4 regions of the Mycolicibacterium llatzerense genome follow, and region 1 is predicted to be linked to each of the others. Evidence: predicted binding sites of a transcription regulator. Region 1 holds the regulator's gene; each other region holds the start of a gene.
The links. Region 1 encodes LexA, which represses DNA repair genes until DNA is damaged. Its sites were predicted from a motif close to CGAACANNTGTTCG; they were not measured.

Region 1 (3,178 bases):
GGCGACCGAGGGCAGCTTGTTCAGTTCCTTGATGCGGTCGACGACGGCACTGACGGGCGCGTCGGGAGCCACCCGCCGGGCGACCTGCTGAATCGACTCACCGGTCTGCACCCGGACCACGGCGAGCTGCGCGGGCACCGATGCCGTCGATGCGGTCGGCTGGACGGCCTCTCCGAACTGCGCCACCAGGCCCAGCCACACCGTGATCCCCGCCGCGACGAGGGCCAGGATCACCGTGGTCAGCGGGGTGATCGGGTTGCTCCGATGCGAGGCGCGGGAGGTCAGCACGCCGGTACCGCGGTGCCGGAATGCCGCACCCGAGGGACGGGAACCGGCCGGCCGCAGCCGGGCCTGGCGGTGCCGATTCACATCTGCGCGCCGAGGCACGGCACGGACGACGACGTCGGTCGGGTATTCGCGGGTGATGGTGGTCATGTCGGTTCCTCTCGGGAGTTCGTACATAGGTTCGATAGCTCGTATGTTCGACTATATCGCCCAAACGTTCGAACGGTAGAACATGTGATCGAACTGTTGCGAACGATACGACGACCCACCGACAAGTTGCGTTCCGCGACTTCGGCCCCGCTTTCGCCACGTCACGACCAGATCTCGGGCGCGACACGCCGACCGACCCGATCTCGAACACATGTTTGATGAATCGTGTGCACTGGGCTAGATTCGTCCCTATGAGCGACAGCACCGAAACCCCGGACGCCCAGCCAGGCGGACGGTCCAGCAGCCTCACCGAACGTCAACGGACCATCCTCGACGTCATCCGTACGTCGGTGACCACGCGCGGCTACCCGCCCAGCATCCGGGAGATCGGCGACGCGGTCGGCCTGACCTCCACTTCCTCGGTGGCTCACCAACTGCGCACGCTGGAGAAGAAGGGCTATCTCCGGCGCGACCCGAACCGCCCGCGCGCCGTGGATGTCCGGGGCACCGACGAGACGAACGGCGCCACCGTCACCACCGATGTCGCCGGTTCGGACGCGCTGCCCGAACCGACCTTCGTCCCGGTGCTCGGCCGGATCGCGGCCGGCGGCCCGATCCTCGCCGAAGAGGCCGTCGAAGACGTCTTCCCGCTGCCCCGTGAACTCGTGGGCGAAGGCTCGTTGTTCCTGCTGAAGGTGGTCGGCGAGTCCATGATCGATGCCGCGATCTGCGATGGCGACTGGGTCGTCGTGCGGCAGCAGAACGTGGCCGACAACGGCGACATCGTGGCGGCGATGATCGACGGCGAAGCCACCGTGAAGACCTTCAAGCGCACCAAGGGCCAGGTGTGGCTGATGCCGCACAACCCGGCGTTCGATCCGATCCCGGGCAACGACGCCGTCGTACTCGGCAAGGTCGTGACCGTCATCCGCAAGATCTGACGCCTGCCAGACCTATAGGTGAGCCCCGCTGCAGTCGCTCGCAGCGGGGCTCAGCCGTCGGTGCCGTCAGCCTCGGACGAATCCATTGGTGACCGCGAATTCCTCACTGGCGAACCAGATTTCGACGTCGGCTTCGTCGTATCCGGGAGAGCCCGGCACCCAGTACAGGCCTGACTTGGTGTTGGCCTTGATGCCATAACCTTCGGGCGGTTCCGCACCGGTCGCGACGCGGAACGACATCTGCGCCGTCTCGGGCTCTTCCGCCCCCAGGGCATGGTGCCGGCCACTGGCCGGACCGGCCGCCGCGGCGTCCTCCGCAGCCGTGTCGTCGGTAAGCGTGTCGTCTGCGGACGGCTCGGCCGGCGGTTCGTCTGCCGGGATATCGGCCGGCTCAGGTTCGAGGACCTGTTCCTCGGGCTCGGGCTCGTCGGCTTGCTCTTCGGCAGCCGGCGCAGCCCACACGCGGTCGCCGGGGTTCCGGGGCCGAAGGCCCGCGAAGCCCGCCAGCCCGGCCGCCGTCAGGCCCGCCGCCGCGCCACCACGACGCAATGCGTCCGGAAGCTGCACCGAGACCGTCGGCTCGTCGGCGGGCTCGTCGTCGCCGTGCTCCTCAGGCTCCGCCACCTCGTGGACCTCGTCAGCCGGCACGTCTTCGGGGGTCTCGACCTCTTCGGCGACCTCTGCCTCTGCAGCGGTCTCGCCCTCGCCCTCGGACACCTGGTCCGCGGGCTGCTCAGCCGTGAAATCGGGGTACACCGTCGGCGCGGTGTCGATGACATCCGGGTTGCTCTGGAAGGCCGGGCCGCCGTGCGGATTGTCGAACTGCTGGTCCTCGGCGGCGAATTCGTCGGCGTACTCCCCCTCATCGGCCGGGGCGTACTCGCTGTCGACGCCGCCGTCCGCGTACTGCGGGTCGCCGTACTCCCCGTCGCCGAACTCGTGGTCGTCGTAGTCGTACGCGTCCTGGTCGTCGAAGGCTTCCTGACCGGCGCCACGCCGACGCCGCAGCAGCGTCGCGATGACGATGCCGACCACCACCAGCAACAGCGGGATGATCGCCAGCAGCCACCACCAGTGGAACTGGTACCACTTGCCGGACTGTTCGGACTGCGCGCTCACGCCGCCCGGCACGTCGGCGCTGGGCACCTGCAGACCGCTCAACTGCGACGCCAGCTCCGCCGGTTCGGTGCTGAACGACCGGCTGGACTTGTTCCACGAGATCGAGCCGCCCGTGAACTTCTGGCTGACGACGTCGCCGCTGACGGTTTGGTCGGCGGTCGGCGCGCCGAGCTTGCCGGTGGCACCGCCCAGCTTGTCCCAGGCAGCGTTCACTGCGCCGCGGACGACGAACGCGCCGTGGTCGGGCGTCCAGAAGATCGTCGGGTTGTCCGCGGCGGCGAACGTCGCGATCCGGCTCTTCGGCGACACGCCGCCGTCGGTCTCGTTGCTCGCCGGGAATCCGAGGTCGCCCTGCGGTCCACCGGCCGCGCGGTACTTGGCCAGCACGTCGCCGGTGACCGCGTGGGCACCGGTGGCCGGCGAATAGAAGATGGTACCGCCGGCGAAGTTCTGCGCCACCCCGTCGCCGACCTTGTACTGGGCACCCTGCTCGTCGCCGAGGGGACCCTGCGGCCCGCCGGCCGCCCGGCGCGCCGCGGCGATGGCCGACGTCGCATCACCCGGCACGTCCACCCCGGTCAGCTGGCCTGCCAGGTCGGCGGGCGTGGTGGTGAATGCCTTGGTCTTGGCGTTCCAGCTCACCTCACCGCCGGTGAAGGGCTGCGAGACGACATCGCCCTTCC
Region 2 (3,178 bases), on a different contig from region 1:
CCGAACAGCGCGAGGCGCTGCGCGGTGCTGGCCGTTCTGGCCGCCCGACCCAGATACAAGGGTTGGCCGGTGTGCTCATCGAACACCGCGAGGTAGTTGTCCGACCCTTGGGCGGCCATCCGGATCAGGTCTTTGATAGGGAGTTTGGTCCCGGTGTGGGTGAGCGCCGTCCCGGCACGTTTTTCCAACTCGGCCACCGTGCAGGTGGCGACCACCGCGACGGGGAAGCCGTTGTGCACCCCGGAGGAGGAGGCCAGCATCATCCGGCCCACGAATTTGAAGGCGTCGTACTGGCGCTGCGCGAGGGTGCGGGTGTCGTTGTCGATCTGTTCCTGCGTCGGGATCCCGGCGTAGCAGGGGTGTGGGTCGGCGGGGTTGCACATGCCGGGGGCGGCGTATTTGTCGAACAGCACTTGCCAGTAGGCCCGGCCTTCGGGGTCGAGTTGGGCGGTGACGTCAGTGCGGCCGTCGGGCCGCTGCTTGCCCATGACGAACGAGCGTTTCGGGTCGGGCTCGCCGTCGTCGGGTTCGGGGCCGTCCTGATCCAACCGGTACAACAAATCCGCCGCGGCTTTGCGTAGGTCCTCGGGGGTCTTGACCCTCGCGTCGGCCACCAGATCCGTCTCGCACTGCGCCAGCGTGATGGGGTCGGCCGCCCATAACGGCAGCTTCTGGAAGAACCAGGTGATCACCGCGATGTGCTCGGCGTTGATCGCCCCCTCGGCCAGCGCGGCGGCGACCAGTTCCCACACCGGGCCCAACGCCTCCCCGGTGATGGCCGCGCGGGGGCCCAGGTTGTCGCAGTCGCGCACCCGCCGACGGGCTTCTTCGCGGCTGATGCGGTGCCGCACATGCAACACCTCAGGCCAGTCTTTTGCGCCGATGTCTTTGGCGGTGGCTTGGGTTTGGGCTGCGGCCAGGATCTGGTGATCGACCGCTTCGGCGGCGCACCTCAGGGTTTCGCGGCGCGACTGCACCTCCAACAATGTCCGCACATCCAGACCGCTGTAGTCCAGGGCCGCGAGCCGAGCCTGCGCGGCTTCGTAGGCGGCGTACGCCGCCTCGACAGCGGCCGGATCGGTCAATCCCATACATCGAACATTAGTTCGAAGCACCGACAAGAAGCCGCGGGAAATGTGACGCTAGTTGCCCACTGTTACCAGCGCAAACAAAGTGACCAAAGTTTTTCGAACCCGTTTGCCGAGGCGGCTCAGCCTTGCGAGGCGGCGGCCTTGCGGCGCTGGTACCAGTGCCAGATCATCGGCGTCACCGACGCGACGACGATGACGATGAAGATCGGCTCGATGAGCTTCTGAATGATGGCGAACTGGCCCAGCCAGTAGCCGAGCAGTGTCAGCCCGACGCCCCACACCACAGCACCGAGAACGGTGTAAATGGTGAACACGGCGAAGTTCATCTTTGCCGCTCCGGCCGTCAGCGGTGCCAGCGTGCGCACGATCGGCACGAACCGGGCGATGACGATCGCGAAGGGGCCGCGCCGCTCGAAGAAAGCGTGCGCCTCGTCGAGATACTTCTGCTTGAGGAACCGCGCATCCGGCTTGAACATCTCGACGCCGATGAACCGGCCGACGAAATAGCCGACGAGGCCACCGAGGACTGCCGCGATCGGGATGAACACGAGCAGCTGCCAGAGCTGGAAGTTGGCCTCCTGCATCTTGTCATCGGCGGTGCCGGCGGCCAGTTTGGCGGCGAACAGGCCGGCGACGAAGAGCAGTGAGTCGCCGGGCAGCACCGGGAACAGCACGCCGGACTCGATGAAGATGACCACCAGCAACCCGACCAGCGCCCATGTCCCGAAGTAGCCGATCAGCGTCATCGGGTCCAGGAAACCCGGCATGGCGGAGATGGTGGTCGTCATGGGGCCCAAAGATACCGGTGTCTGCAGGTGGTTCCGTCAACCGCACATCCCTCGTAGGGTCGGCGCATGGCCACTCACAGGGCAGTTCACGTTGCGCAGGCCGACGGTCCGCTCGCACTTGCTGACGTCGACACCGTCTCGCCGCCGCGCGACCACGTCCGCATCGCGGTCGCCGCGTGCGGGGTGTGCGGCACCGACCGGGAGTTCCACGCGGGCCACTTTCCTGGGCTGTCGTGGCCGATCACCCTCGGCCACGAGATCGCGGGCACCGTCGCCGAACTGGGCGACGGCGTCGAGGATTTCGCCGTCGGTGATCGCGTCGCGGTGGGCTGGTTCGGTGGCAACTGCAACCGCTGCGTGCCGTGCCGCCAGGGTCATTTCATGCAGTGCGTGCGCATGGAGGTGCCGAGCTGGCACTATCCCGGTGGCTACGCCGAGTCGGTCACAGTGCCCGCGACCGCACTGGCCCGCATCCCGGACGGATTCTCGTTCGCCGAGGCGGCCCCGATGGGCTGTGCGGGCGTGACGACGTTCAACGGGTTGCGCAAGACGCGCGCCAAAGCCGGTGACCTGGTCGCGGTGATCGGCATCGGTGGCCTGGGCCACCTGGGCGTGCAGTTCTCCCGGGCCATGGGCTTCGAGACCGTCGCGATCGCCCGCGGTCCCGAGCGCGAGGCCGCGGCCAAGGAACTCGGCGCCCAGCACTACATCGATTCGACCGCCGCGGACGTCGCCGCCGAACTGCAGCGTCTCGGTGGGGCAGTTGTGGTGCTCGCGACTGCCGCGAGCGCGACGGCGATGGCCGCGACCGTTGCTGGTCTCGCACCTGAGGGGCAACTCGTGACGGTCGGCGTCACCCCCGAGCCACTGCCGATCAGCCCGCTCGATCTCATCAACGGCGGCTTCTCGGTGATCGGGCATCCGTCGGGCACCGCGCGCGATATCGAGGAGACCTTGCACTTCGCCGCGCTGACGGGCGTGCGGGCCGTCGTCGAGGAACGGCCGCTCGCGCAGGCCGCCGAGGCTTTCGAGCGGATGAACAGCGGGCACGCGCGTTACCGGATGGTCTTGACCGTCTGACCGGGTGTCCCCGGGTGCCGCACTTCAGCTTCACGTGGCTGACATACTGGCCCAGACTGCAGGTTCGCCGAGAGGAAAAACATGCCCATCGCCACGCCCGAGGTCTACGCGGAGATGCTGGCCCGCGCCAAGGAGCACTCCTTCGCGTTCCCGGCCATCAACTGCACGTCGTCGGAAACCATCAACGCGGCGATCAAAGGTTTCGCCGACGCGGGTAGC
Region 3 (3,178 bases), 770 kb from region 1:
ACGGCCGCACCGATCAATATGCCTTGGCGTGCACGGCATTCCAGCTGCTGACCGGGAACCCGCCGTATGCGGACAGCAATCCGGCGGTCGTCATCACCAAACACGTCACCGCCCCTGCGCCCTCGTTGGGGGAGCACCGCCCAGAACTGCGTGGCCTGGACCCGGTGCTGGCCCGGGCGATGTCGAAGACGCCTGCCGCCCGATTCGCCAGTTGCGGGGAGTTCGCGCAGGCCCTCCAACAACAGGCATTGCGGCCGATGCCGCTGGCGTCCAACGATTTTCGCAACCAGCCGACGACGGCCACGCCTGCGCCGCCACCGCTGAACCCACCACCGCTGAAGCCACCGCCGCACCCGAACCAGCCGTCGCTGAACCCGCCTACCCAGTTCGGTCCGCCGCCGACCCGCTCGTCCCGCTCGGGCGCGCTCATCGCTGTCCTGGCGGTGGTCGCCCTGCTGGTCGTCGCCGGCGGGGTGTTCGCCGGGGTGCGGCTACTCGGACGGCCCGACCATCCCGGCGGGAAGCCGGCCGCGCCCAGCCCGACCGCGACCGCGGCCGGCACCGGTTTCAGCGGCAGTTACCGTGCCGACTACGGGCCGGCCACGGATCTGGAAGGAACGGTGATCCCCGGCGGGCCGGCAATGACGGGTGAGTGGGGCGTGCGCTCGTCGTGCGGGTCCAACGGGTGCATCGCCAATGCGTCGTACACCGGCAAGAGCTCCATCCCCGTGGTGTCGAACATGACGTTCGACCAGATTTCCGGTGACTGGGTCGCGGTCGCGACTGGGGCAGTGAAGTGCACTGACGCCCCGGGCGAGCCGCCCACCGAAGTGTGGGTGGTCTTCACCTTGACGCCCAAGCCCGACGGCACCCTGGCCGGCGAGACCACCCGAAGCTCTGTCAACGGGTGCAGCAGCGTCAAGCGGACGGTCACGTTCACCCGCATCGGTGACGGCGAGCTGAGCGGTGTGCCCGACCCCGCCGGCCTGCCGCCGCGCACCACGTCACCGGCCTCGACACTGCACGGCCGTTACCACGAGAACGTCGTCTATTCGAGCGGCGGCTTCGGCCCGGGTGCGCCGGATCTACAGGTCCGCACGCAATGCCTGCGGACCGGAGATCGGTGCATCAGTGCGTTCCATGCGATGGATGGTGTGGTCACGTTGGTCTTCGCCGCCGGCAAGTGGACGCGCACCGAGGAAGGGACGGTCCCGTGCGCGCTCGGCGGGACCACGCACGTCAAGATCGCCGCCGAATATCCGCTGCCGACGGATCTGCAGGACCCGATTCGGACCCTGGAAGGTCGCGGTACCAATACCTCGACCGGCGGGGAGTGCAAAGGCGGTGACTTCACCGACAAGTTCGTTCGGACCGGTGACTGAGTTCAATTATCGAAAAACTTTGGTCACTTTGTTTTCGCTGGTCACAGTAGGTAACTAGCGTCACACGTTCCGCGATTTCTTGTCGGTGGCTCGAACTAGTGTTCGAGTATGGGATTGACTGATCCGGCCGTGATCGAGGAGGCGTACGCCGAGTACGAAGCCGCCGCGGCCCGGATCGCCGCCTTGGACTACACCGGCCTGGACGTGCGGACCCTGTTGGAGTTGATGTCGCGCCGCGAAACGGTGAAGTGTGCCGCCGAGGCGGTGGATCACCAGATCCTGGCCGCCGCGCAGACGCAGGCCACCGCCAAGGAGATCGGGGCCAAAGACTGGCCGGAGGTGCTGCATGTCCGGCACCGGATCAGCCGCGAGGAGGCCCGCCGTCGGGTGCGGGACTGCGACAATCTGGGTCCGCGGTCGGCGATCACCGGCGAGCCGTTGGGTCCGGTGTGGGAACTGGTCGCCGCCGCCCTGGCCGAAGGCGCGATCAACGGTGAGCACGTGCAGGTGATCACCTACTTCTTTGAGAAGGTGCCGCTGTGGGTGGACCCGGCCACTCTGTTGCAGTGCCAGGTCGATCTGGTGGCCGATGCCCGGGTCAAGACGCCCGAGGACTTGCGGCGGGCGGCCAACGACTTGTTGTACCGGCTGGATCAGGATGGTCCCGAGCCTGACGATGACGACGAGCCCGACCCGAAACGGTCATTCGTCATGGGTAAGCAGCGGCCCGACGGCCGCACCGACGTCACCGCCCAACTCGACCCCGAAGGCCGCGCCTACTGGCAGGCACTATTCGACACATACGCCGCCCCCGGCATGTGCAACCCCGCCGACCCGCAGCCCTGCCTGTCAGGTACGCCGACGGCTGAGCAGATCGACAACGACACCCGCACCCTGGCGCAACGCCAGTACGACGCGTTCAAAATGGTGGGCCGGACGATGCTGGCCTCCGGAACACCCGGTGTGCATAACGGATTCCCGGTCGCCGTGGTCGCCACCACCACCATCACCGAGCTGGAGAAACGTGCCGGGGTGGCACTCACCCACACCGGCACCACACTGCCGGTCAAAGACTTGATCCGGATGGCCGCCCAAGGCTCGGACAGCTACCTGGCCGTCTTCGACAACCACACCGGCCAACCGCTCTATCTGGGCCGGGCGGCCCGCACCGCCAGCACCGCCCAACGCCTCGCCCTGTTCGCCCGCGACCACGGCTGCACCAAACCCAACTGCACCGCCCCCGCCTCGCGTTCGCAGGTGCACCACATCACCAACTGGCGCGATGATGGCCTCACCAACGTCGACACCATGACCCTGGCATGCGGCCGCGACAACCGCCTCGCCGACACCGGCGGCTGGACCACCACCATGGGCTCTGACGGCCGCACCCACTGGACCCCACCACCACTACTGGACGTCGGACAGCCGAGAACGAATCAGTACCACCACCCCACGCTGTACCCGACCGAGCGTGAGGGCGATGACGACGGTGAAAGTGACAGTCCGACAGGCTAGTTGGTCACCACAGCGCCGCGGGGTGTTGCGCCGTGGATAGCCGTCCATCGGATGGTGGCCAGCCTCAGCCAAGGCTGCCCGCCAACAACTGCGGATTGGTCAGCGGATCGACTCCGGCAGCTCTAAGCTGACCTTGAGTTGTATGCGGGTACCGCGTGGTGACGACTTCTCGGGGAGCTGACCATGGCCGAGCCGCCGGTGATCGAGGTCCGCGAATGGGGCAGGCCGGCTCGCCGGTTGACGCTCAGCAGGCCGCTGCTGTTCGGCCGCGAGTGCGACGG
Region 4 (3,178 bases), on a different contig from region 1:
TGAAGCTCGGACAGGCGCTTTCAGTGATGGAGGCCGCCATCCCACCGGCATTCGCCGAGCCCTATCGCGAAGCGCTGACCAAGTTGCAGAGCGACGCCCCGCCGCTGCCGGCGGACAAGGTGCACCGCGTGCTGGACAGCCAGCTGGGCACGAAGTGGCGCGAGCGCTTCCAGTCTTTCGATGACGAGCCCGTCGCCTCCGCGAGCATCGGTCAGGTGCACAGCGCGGTGTGGAGCGACGGCCGCCGGGTCGCGGTCAAGGTCCAGTACCCGGGCGCCGACCAGGCAGTGCGCGCCGACCTCAAGACCCTGCGGATGCTGACCACGCTGTTCAAGCAGGTGGTTCCGGGCGCCGACGTCAAGAGCATCATCGACGAACTGATCGAGCGTACCGAGGAAGAGCTGAACTACCGGATCGAAGCGGACTATCAGCGCGCCTTCGCGAAGGCTTTTGCGGGCGATCCGCAGTTCTACGTGCCGGCGGTCGTCGCGTCGTCCCCGAAGGTGGTCATCACCGAGTGGATGGAGGGCCGCAAGCTCTCCGAGATCATCACCAGCGGCACCGAAGACGAGCGCAACCGGTGCGCGCACATGCTGCTCGAGGTCACCATCAGCGCCCCGTACCGCTGCGGCCTGCTGCACGTCGATACTCATCCGGGCAACTTCATGTTGCTGGACGACGGGCGGTTCGGCGTCATGGACTTCGGCGCCTGCGCGGTCCACGAAGGCGGCCTGCCGCGGGCAACCGGGCCCATCCTGCGGCTCGCGCGGGACGAGAAGTGGGAGGAGATGACGACCTACCTACGGGAGGAAGGTTTCATCCCCGCCGGGGCCACAGTCTCTCACGAGGAGATCAACGCCTACCTGCTGCCATACATCGAACCGTTGCGGCACAAGAGCTTCCACTTCAGCCGCCGGTGGCTGCAGGGCATCGCCGCCACCGCGGCAGACATCCGCAGCGAGCAGTTCGCCGCGACGTTCAAGACCAGCCGTCAGCTGAACCTGCCGCCCAACTACTTGATGATGTTCCGGGTGCTCGGTGGTCTGCTCGGGATCGCCGCGCAGCTGGACGCGACCATCAACTACGCCGAGATCGTCGACAAGTGGGTGCCCGGGTTCCGCGAGGACTGACGAGTTCGGCTCAGTGGCTCCGGAGTAGACGTCAGCGGGTGGAACATCCTGCTGGGCAACATGTTTGACCTCATCAATCACTTTCGGCACAGGTGTCCCAAACTGTGAAAATTTGTCGGTAGTTCGAACTAGTGTTCGACTATGGACATTGCCAGCACCACCGCCGTGGAGGAGGTCTACACCGACCTCGACACGGCACAGGCGCGGGTTGCGGCGGTGGACTACATGGCGTTGTCGGTGCCGGAGTTGTTGGCGGTGCAATCCCACCGTGAGCAGATGCGGTGCGCCGCCCAAGCCGTTGATCATGCCGTGGTGGCCGCATTGCAGGCCCACACCACCGCACAGGAGATCGGGGCGAGAAACTGGGCCGACGCGATGCGTGCCCGGGACCGGCTCAGTAGCGAGGAGGCTCGCCGCCGGGTCCGGCACGCCGAACTCCTGGGCCCGCGGCGATCGTTGACCGGGGAGCTGTTGCCGCCGCTGCGTCCGCATGTCGCTGCCGCCGTGGCTGCGGGAGCGATCAATGCTGATCATGTCGATGTCATCGAATCGTTCTTCGCGAAACTGCCCACCTGGGCCGGCCTGGACACCCTCGATGAGTGCGAACTGGCGCTGGTGGCCGCCGCCCGCAACCTCACCCCGGAAGGGTTGCGGTCGGTGGTCAAACGCAAGCTCTACGAACTCAATCAGGACGGCCCCGAACCCGATGACCGCGACCCCGAACCCGACCGGGACCGTGCCCTGGTGCTATCGAAGCAGGCTGCCGATGGCAGCAGTGAGCTGCGGGGTCGGCTCACCCCGACAGCACGCGCGGTCTATGAAGCGTTGATGGTCAAGTACGCGGCCCCTGGCATGTGCAACCCTGCCGACGAACACCCCTGCACCTCGGGAACGCCCACCCAAGAGCAGATCGACAACGATCACCGCACGCTAGCTCAGCGCCAGCACGATGCCTGGGAAACGATGGGCCGACTGCTGTTGTCCACTGATCTGGGTGAGCACAATGGCTTCCCGGTCACCATCGTGGCGACCTGCACTCTCGAACAACTCGAGCAGCGCGCCGGGGTCGCGCAGACTCACACCGGCAGCTCCCTGCCGGTCAAGGACCTGCTGAACCTGGCCGCGCAGGCCGGGGCGTCCTGCTATCTCACGGTGTTCGACAACCATGCCGATGTTCCGTTGTATTTGGGCCGGGCGCGGCGCACCGCGACCACCGGCCAACGCCTGGCGCTGTTCGCCCGCGACAAAGGCTGCAGCCGCCCCGAGTGCACCCGGCCGGCCGCCGACTGCCAAGCCCACCACGCGGTCGCCGACTGGCGCGACGGCGGCCGGACCGACATCACCGACCTCACGTTGGCCTGTGGCCCCGACAACCGCCTGGCCACCGACGGTGGCTGGACCACAGAAATGAGAAACGGCCGCGCGCACTGGACCCCACCACCACTGCTCGACGTCGGCCAACCCCGCACCAACACCATCTACCAACCCCAGCTCTATCCCACCGAGAGCGGAGACGACGAAGGCGGTGAAAGTGACAGTCCCGCAAGCTAACCCGGTGTCAATAGCGACCGGTGGCACGACACGTCGGTGCGCTGCGGATGTCACGCATCGGGCCGACCGTGTCACCATGCCCGCGTACCGTTGGCCGATGCCTGATTTTCTGGCCACGACACGCGATGGCTACGACCGGGCGGCCGCGAACTATGTCGCGCGCTTCCAGCACCATCTCGATGACAGACCGGTGGACCGCGCAATGATCGGCGCGTTCGCTGAGCTGGTACCGCGAGGCCCGGTGCTCGACGTCGGCTGCGGCACCGGGGTGGCGACCGTGGCACTCGCGGCCGCCGGCTTGGATGTGACCGGAATCGATCTGTCTCCCAACATGATCGCGCAGGCACGCCAGCACAACCCGGGCCTGGCGTTTCGGGTTGGCTCGATGCTCGACCTCGATGCGGAGGACGGCAGCGTCACCGGGCTCTGCGCCTGGTACTCGATCATCCATGTGCCAGACACGCATCTGCCGCACGTCTTCGCCGAATTCCACCGGG

Region 2: a site for LexA is predicted at 1,096-1,109, ahead of A7G45_RS10435 (HNH endonuclease signature motif containing protein). Genes of this name have one in related genera too.
Region 3: a site for LexA is predicted at 1,474-1,487, ahead of A7G45_RS15330 (HNH endonuclease signature motif containing protein). Genes of this name have one in related genera too.
Region 4: a site for LexA is predicted at 1,255-1,268, ahead of A7G45_RS26625 (HNH endonuclease signature motif containing protein). Genes of this name have one in related genera too.

What each region holds. Positions count from the first base shown of each region.
Region 1 is NZ_LXOV01000012.1:859,515-862,692, forward strand. Features, by position in the region: gene A7G45_RS19030 (LysM peptidoglycan-binding domain-containing protein) at 1-435, opposite strand, end outside; gene lexA (transcriptional repressor LexA) at 687-1,376, shown strand; gene A7G45_RS19040 (LGFP repeat-containing protein) at 1,443-3,178, opposite strand, start outside.
Region 2 is NZ_LXOV01000001.1:2,120,430-2,123,607, forward strand. Features, by position in the region: gene A7G45_RS10435 (HNH endonuclease signature motif containing protein) at 1-1,091, opposite strand, end outside; gene A7G45_RS10440 (DedA family protein) at 1,211-1,879, opposite strand; gene A7G45_RS10445 (alcohol dehydrogenase catalytic domain-containing protein) at 1,946-2,959, shown strand; gene fbaA (class II fructose-bisphosphate aldolase) at 3,041-3,178, shown strand, end outside.
Region 3 is NZ_LXOV01000012.1:90,089-93,266, forward strand. Features, by position in the region: gene A7G45_RS32300 (serine/threonine-protein kinase) at 1-1,382, shown strand, start outside; gene A7G45_RS15330 (HNH endonuclease signature motif containing protein) at 1,491-2,897, shown strand; gene A7G45_RS15335 (FAD-dependent oxidoreductase) at 3,081-3,178, shown strand, end outside.
Region 4 is NZ_LXOV01000016.1:390,136-393,313, forward strand. Features, by position in the region: gene A7G45_RS26620 (ABC1 kinase family protein) at 1-1,130, shown strand, start outside; gene A7G45_RS26625 (HNH endonuclease signature motif containing protein) at 1,272-2,681, shown strand; gene A7G45_RS26630 (class I SAM-dependent methyltransferase) at 2,779-3,178, shown strand, end outside.